2 regions of the Streptomyces sp. SAS_272 genome follow, and region 2 is predicted to be linked to the other one. Evidence: riboswitches for the same ligand, from Rfam matches in the RefSeq annotation. Region 2 holds a riboswitch; the other holds the start of a gene.

Region 1 (3,420 bases), on a different contig from region 2:
CTGGACTTCTGCCTCGGCCTGGGCCTCTGAGCGGGCTCGGGCCTCTGCCTGGGCCCGGTCGTCTGTCCGTGACCCGGCCCGTGTGAACGTCCGCTCCCGGGGCCGCGCCCGGTCCGACTCGTCCGGTGAGGAGAACGACTCGGCTCCCGGCAGCACCGCACAGGGTCCCGCGCCGCCGACGGCTTCGGCGCCCTCGCCGCGGCCTCTGTTTCCGTATCCGCCATCGGATCGGCTTCCGTATCCGCGTCCGTATGCGCTTCCGCTCAGGCCTCCGCCTCCGCTTTCGGCGTCGGGGGCCCTTTCGGTTTCGCCTTCGGAGGCGCCGCCCGTCGACCGGTCGACGCTCTGGTGGGTCGTCCTCCGCCCGGCAGGATCGGAAGGACCGGCGACGGGCTCCTCGGCCGACACCGGCGGAGGCGGCGCGAAGGCTCCCGGGTGCGGGACCGCGGTCGGCGCTGCGAGGCGGTCCAGGTCCCGCACGGCCGCCCGGTGGGCGTCGACCATGGCGGCCACGGGCGCCGGCAACCAGCCCTCTGTCAGCACCTGTTCGGCGCCGCCGGGAGCGCAGGCCGCCGAGAGCCGGTCGGGGTGGATCCTCAGGGCCGGGTCCTTGGCGTGACAAAGACTGATGATCTTGTCCAGTGGTTCGGGCACCAGGCTCAGGTCGGGCGACCCGTGGGCCACCTGGTAGAGCTGCGCCGCGCCCACCGCCCCGCCGAACGGCGAGCGTCCCGACGCGGCGAACGCGAGCACCGAGCCGAGGCAGAAGACGTCGCCCTCCGGGCCCATCGGATCCCCGGTGGCCTGCTCCGGGCACATGTAGTCGAGAGAGCCGAACAGGGTGCCGGAACCGGTGAGTTCATAACCGTCACGGGCGCGCACGATGCCGAAGTCGATGACCCGCGGGCCGTCCGCCGCGAGCAGCACGTTGGACGGTTTGAGGTCACGGTGCACGAGCCCTTCGGCGTGCACCGCGGTCAGCGCCTCGGCGACGCCCGCGCCCAGTGCGAGGACCGTCTCAGCGGGCAGCGGCCCGTGCGCGGCGACCGCCTCGGCCAAGGTGGGGCCGGGTACGTGGTCGGTGGCGAGCCAGGGTGTCTCGTCGTCCGGCGCGGCGTCCACGACGTGTGCCGTGTAGGGGCCGCCGACCGCCGCGGCGGCCGCCACCTCGCGCCGGAACCGGATCCGGAAGTTGTCGTCCTCCGCCATCTCGGGACGGATCACCTTGACCGCGACGACGCGGCCGGCCGACGACCGCGCCAGATAGACCCGGCCCATACCGCCTGCACCGAGCCGGGCCACGAGCCGGTACGGCCCGAGCTGCTCGGGGTCTTCTGGACGCAGTGGCTGCATGCCCTCGGCCGCCTGTTCTCGGTGGTGACGGGCGGAGATCCCGCCCACGCTGCGGGGGAAGGCCCGGCGGGTTCCGAACCACAGACTAGGCGCTGGAACGGCGGGCAGCAGTGCGTCCTCATACGCGGGTCCACGCACCTGGATGCAAGTGCCCGGTCGTCCTCCGGTTCCCCCACGTCCATGCGACGTCATGTCAGAGATCGGGTGACACGTGCTTTCCCTGCGGGAACAGTGCACGATGAGCAACAAGTGCACGATGAAAGCACATCGCGGGCGCGAGACCTCCGATGTGCCGAAGGTCACCCCCGTCGGCGCCCTCGACGCCTGTGGTAGCTTGCCGAGGCCAGTCGTACTCGTGTGCGCCCCCGGGCGCGCAGGGGTCAGGGAATCCGGTGAGACTCCGGAGCTGACGCGCAGCGGTAAGGGCGACGGGCGGGGCTTTCGGCCACTGGAACGCACCTGCGCTCCGGGAAGGCGCCTCGCCCGGGTGACCCCGAGTCCGAAGACCTGCTGGCGGCCTCCGGTGTCGCAGACCGGCCGGAGGAGCGCACCGTACGACCGGGCTTCGCGCTTGAGCCCTCGACGCCGAAGGAATCTCCGTGCCGTTCGCACGTCCCGTCCGCTCTGCCGTCCTGTTCCTGGCGGGCGCCCTCCTGTCGACCGGCTGCGGCGGCTCCGCAGCCCCCTCCGCTTCCTCCGCCGACGGTGCGGCCGGCAGCGACGCGGCCGGCCGGCCGGTCACGCTCGACAACTGCGGACAGCGGGTCCGGATCGACACGCCCCCTCGCCGGGCGGTCTCCCTGAACCAGGGCACCACGGAGATCATGCTCTCCCTCGGGCTCGCCGACCGGATGGCGGGCACCGCCACCTGGACCGACCCGCTGCCCAAGAGCCTCGAGAAGGCCGACGCCCGGGTGAAGCGGCTGGCCGACAACGCGCCCTCCTTCGAGAAGGTCCTGGACGCCGAACCGGACTTCGTGGCCGCCTCGTTCGCCTCCACGCTCGGCACGGGCGGCGTGGCCACCCGCGCCCAGTTCGAGAAGCTCGGGGTTGCTACCTACCTCTCCCCGTCCGACTGCGCCGGCAAGGACAACAGCGGCGGCGGCGACGGCGTCCGCACCGAGCCGCTGACCATGGACGCGGTCTACGGCGAAGTACGCGACCTGGCCCGGGTCTTCGGAGTCGAGAAGCGGGGGGAGAAACTGGTGTCCGACCTCAAGTCCCGGGTCGCCCGGGCCGCTTCGGGACTCGACGCCGAGAACGTCACCCTCCTCTACTGGTTCGCCAACTCCCAGTCCCCCTACCTGGCCGGCTGCTGCGGCGCCCCCGGCGTCATCACCCGCGAACTCGGCGCGAAGAACGTCTTCGACGACACCGAGGAGGAGTGGCCGCAGGTCAACTGGGAGACGGTCGCCGACCGCGACCCGGACGTCCTCGTCATCGGCGATCTGACCCGAAGGCAGCAGACGGCCGAGACGGCGGCCCGGAAGATCGCGTTCCTGGAGTCCGACCCGGTCACCAGGAACATGACCGCGGTGCGGAAGAAGCGGTACGTGCTCCTGTCCGGGCAGGCGATGAACCCGACCGTGCGCACGGTCGAGGGCGTGGAGAAGGTGGCGGCGGCACTGCGCGCGTACGGCCTCGCGGGATGAGCGCCGCGGGTCCGGCGGCCGCCGCGCCTGCGGCGGCGCGGGGGCTGCGCCACGTGCTGCTGTGGGCGGCCGGTCTCGCTCTGCTGTGCGGGTCCCTCGCCGTGGCGATCACCATCGGCCCTGCGGACATCGCGGTCGGGGACGTGTGGTCCACGGTGGCCGCCCATCTCGGCTTCGGCAGGGCCGGGTTGACGCCGCTGAGAGACGGCATCGTGTGGAATCTGCGGCTGCCACGGACCCTGCTGGCCGCGGTGTGCGGCGCCGGCCTCGCCGTGTGCGGCGCGGTGATGCAGTCCCTGCTGCGCAATCCGCTCGCCGACCCGTTCGTCCTCGGGATCTCCTCCGGCGCCTCGACGGGCGCGGTCGTGGTGGTCGTGCTCGGGGCGGGCGGCGGGGCCCTGTCGGTGTCCGGCGG
Region 2 (3,420 bases):
ACCATCCCGCAGGCGTGGATCATCCGGACCGCGACCTGGCTGACGTCGGCGGGCAGCCCTTCGAGGTCCGACTCCGCGCGGATGGTGGCGAAGGACCGGCGGTAGATGGCCGCTCCGTCCTTCTCGTAGTCGTAGCTGCTCACGGTGTTCGTCTCGCTGCTCTCGATGGTGGTACGGCTCATGAGGTGATCGCCGCCAGGGCGGCGGCGAGGTCGTCGGGGTCGGTCATCGGTGCGGTGAGCGTCGGACGGCCCGACCGCACTGCGGACAGCCGGTAGCCGCCGTCCTCGGAGGCGACCACGTCGATCCGGTCGCCGTGCGGGTGTCCGCAGCGCCGTTCGCAGCCGGACCAGTACAGCGGGAGGGGGCAGGCGCCGGCCGCGTCGACAGTGTCGGCCGCGTCGGCCCGGACGTCGGCGTGGGATTTGCCACACCCGGGCCGTCCGACGCACGCGCCGACCCGCGGCCAGGGCGAGGCCGGATCGGTGACGAGACCGGCCGCGGCGAGCCGCGCGAGCGACTCGGCACGCTGCCGCGGGGACTGGTCCGGCGCCGGGACGACGACTCCGCGCCACGGGGTCAGCCGCAGCCCGGTCCCGGCGACCCCCGTCAACTCCCGCCACTGGCGGGCGGAGAGCCGCCCGAGCGGCACATGCGCGGACAGGGCGTCGCCGACGACGCCGGGCGAGGGCCCAGGGGCGACCGCGGCGGCGACCTCCGTCAGGGACGAACGGACGATTCCGCCGGCGTCCAGGCGGCGGCGTACCCGATCGGTCAACTCGCCTTCGGGCAGGTTGAGTTCGGCCACCCGCCAGACTCCGCCGCCGGACTCCCGTACGGCTTCCAGGAACGTCTCGGCCGCCAGCAGCGCGGCCCGCGGCGCGTCCTGCGCGGACACCCGCACCGCACCCGGATCGAGCACCGCGCCGCCGTCGCCGGTCGCCCGCAGCGTCACGTCCGCGCCGAGCCCGGCGACGTCCCCGCGCCCGTCGTCCAGGGCGAACAGGAACCGGCCCGACAGCTCCCGCGCCGGTCCGCTCCCGCACAGCGCCGCGTCGAGATCCGACAGCCAGGGCCCCACGTCGTGCAGACCGCGGCCGTCCAGGCCGGACAACGGTGAGGCGACGATGTTGCGCACCCGCTCGTGCCCGGGGGAGGGCAGCAGCCCGGCCGCGTCCAGCACGGCCGCGAGCTCCGCGCCGCAGCCGTCCGCGAGGCCCCGCAACTGCACGTTGCCGCGCGAGGTCAGATGGACGTCCCCGTCGCCCAGCCGCCCGGCCGCCTCGCCCAGCGCCTCGGCCTGACGGACGCTCAGCACCCCGCCGGGCACCCGGACCCGGGCCAACGCCCCGTCGTCCGCCGCATGCAGCCGCAACGCCCCGGGGCAGGCGTCACCGCGGTCCCGTGAGACCGCTGTGGCCTGGGATGTTGGACGGAGGTCAGCCGAGGACATGGCGGCGAGCATACCCACGTCCACCTGGGAGGTATGCCTGTGCCCTCTTCCCCCGCCCCTTACTATGCTCTGCGGTGGATCATCCGGTCCGCCAACGCCACGACGGCGACAGGGGAGGAAGCCCGGTGCGAATCCGGCGCGGTCCCGCCACTGTGAGCCCGGCCCTCAGAAGCCGGGCGAGTCAGGAACTCCCGCCGTCCGACACCGCCCGGGGCGCGGACACCCCGAGGAAGGCCGACGTCCCATGATCCTTCTGCTGTCGACGTCCGACACCGACCTGCTGAGCGCCCGCGCCGCAGCCGGCCCGGTCCCGTACCGCTTCGCCAACCCGGCCCGGCTCGCCCTCGACGACCTCCCCGCGCTCCTCGACGGCGCCGACCTCGTCGTCGTACGCCTCCTCGGCGGGGTGCGCGCCTGGCAGGACGGCCTCGACCTGCTGCTCGCCGACGGCCGCCCGGTCGTCGTCCTGACCGGTGAACAGGCCCCCGACGCCCAGCTGATGGCCGCCTCCACGGTTCCCGTGGGCATCGCAGCCGAGGCCCACGCCTATCTCGCCCACGGCGGACCCGCCAACCTCGAGCAGCTCGCCCGCTTCCTCTCCGACACGGTCCTGCTCACCGGTCACGGCTTCGACTCCCCGGCGTCCGCCCCCACCTGGGGTCCGCTGGAGCGGCCGGCGCGGGACGACGCCCCCGGGGTCCCGACGATCGCCGTGCTGTACTACCGGGCCCATCACATGAGCGGCAACACCGCCTTCGTGCACGCCCTGTGCGACGCCGTCGAGGCGTCCGGCGCCCGGGCGCTCCCGCTGTACGTCGCCTCCCTGCGCGCCCCCGAGCCGGAACTGATCGAGGAGCTGCGGGCCGCCGACGCGATCGTCGCCACGGTGCTCGCCGCGGGCGGCACCCGCCCCGCCGAGGCCTCGGCGGGCGGCGACGACGAGTCCTGGGACGCGGGCGCGCTGACCTCCCTGGACGTCCCGATCCTCCAGGCGCTGTGCCTGACCTCCTCACGGACCGACTGGGAGTCGAGCGACGAGGGCGTCTCCCCGCTGGACGCGGCCGGCCAGATCGCCGTCCCGGAGTTCGACGGCCGGCTGATCACCGTCCCGTTCTCCTTCAAGGAGATCGACGCCGACGGACTGCCCGCCTACGTCGCCGACCCCGAACGGGCGGCCCGCGTCGCCGGCATCGCCGTACGCCATGCCCGGCTGCGCCACATCCCGCCGGCCGACAAGCGTCTCGCGCTCGTCCTCTCCGCCTATCCCACCAAGCACTCCCGGATCGGCAACGCGGTCGGCCTGGACACTCCCGCCAGCGCCGTCGCGCTGCTGCGCCGGCTGCGCGAGGAGGGCTACGACTTCGGGACGGACGCCGAGGTGCCGGGGCTGGCCTCCGGCGACGGCGACGAGCTGATCCGGGCGCTCATCGAGGCGGGCGGCCACGACCAGGACTGGCTCACCGAGGAGCAGCTGGCGCGCAACCCGGTGCGGATCGCGGCGGCGGACTACCGCCGCTGGTTCGCCGCGCTGCCCGAGGAGCTGCGCACGTCCGTCGAGGAGCACTGGGGCCCGCCGCCCGGCGAGATGTTCGTCGACCGCAGCCGCAACCCGGAGGGCGACATCGTCCTCGCCGCCCTGCGCTTCGGCAACCTGCTGATCCTCATCCAGCCCCCGCGCGGCTTCGGCGAGAACCCGATCGCCATCTACCACGACCCGGACCTGCCGCCCTCGCACCACTACCTGGCCGCGTACCGCTGGATCGCCGCGCGGACCGAGGACGGCGGCTTCGGCGCCGACGCGATGATCCACCTCGGCAAGCACGGCAACCTGGAGTGGCTGCCCGGCAAGAACGCCGGCCTGTCCGCCGCCTGCGGCCCCGACGCCGCCCTCGGCGACCTCCCCCTGGTCTACCCCTTCCTGGTCAACGACCCGGGCGAGGGCACCCAGGCCAAGCGCCGCGCGCACG

What was found. A riboswitch is a leader RNA that binds a small molecule or an ion and turns the genes downstream of it on or off. The one in region 2 is predicted to bind cobalamin.
Region 1: another riboswitch for cobalamin. It lies ahead of ACN6LD_RS35360 (ABC transporter substrate-binding protein); the one in region 2 lies ahead of cobN (cobaltochelatase subunit CobN).

Annotation. Positions count from the first base shown of each region.
Region 1 is NZ_JBMNDR010000092.1:26,611-30,030, forward strand. It holds gene ACN6LD_RS35355 (protein kinase domain-containing protein) at 1-1,353, opposite strand, end outside; cobalamin riboswitch at 1,736-1,862, shown strand; gene ACN6LD_RS35360 (ABC transporter substrate-binding protein) at 1,953-3,005, shown strand; gene ACN6LD_RS35365 (FecCD family ABC transporter permease) at 3,002-3,420, shown strand, end outside.
Region 2 is NZ_JBMNDR010000026.1:12,466-15,885, forward strand. It holds gene ACN6LD_RS16975 (precorrin-8X methylmutase) at 1-182, opposite strand, end outside; gene ACN6LD_RS16980 (cobalamin biosynthesis protein CobG) at 179-1,465, opposite strand; cobalamin riboswitch at 1,512-1,663, shown strand; gene cobN (cobaltochelatase subunit CobN) at 1,698-3,420, shown strand, end outside.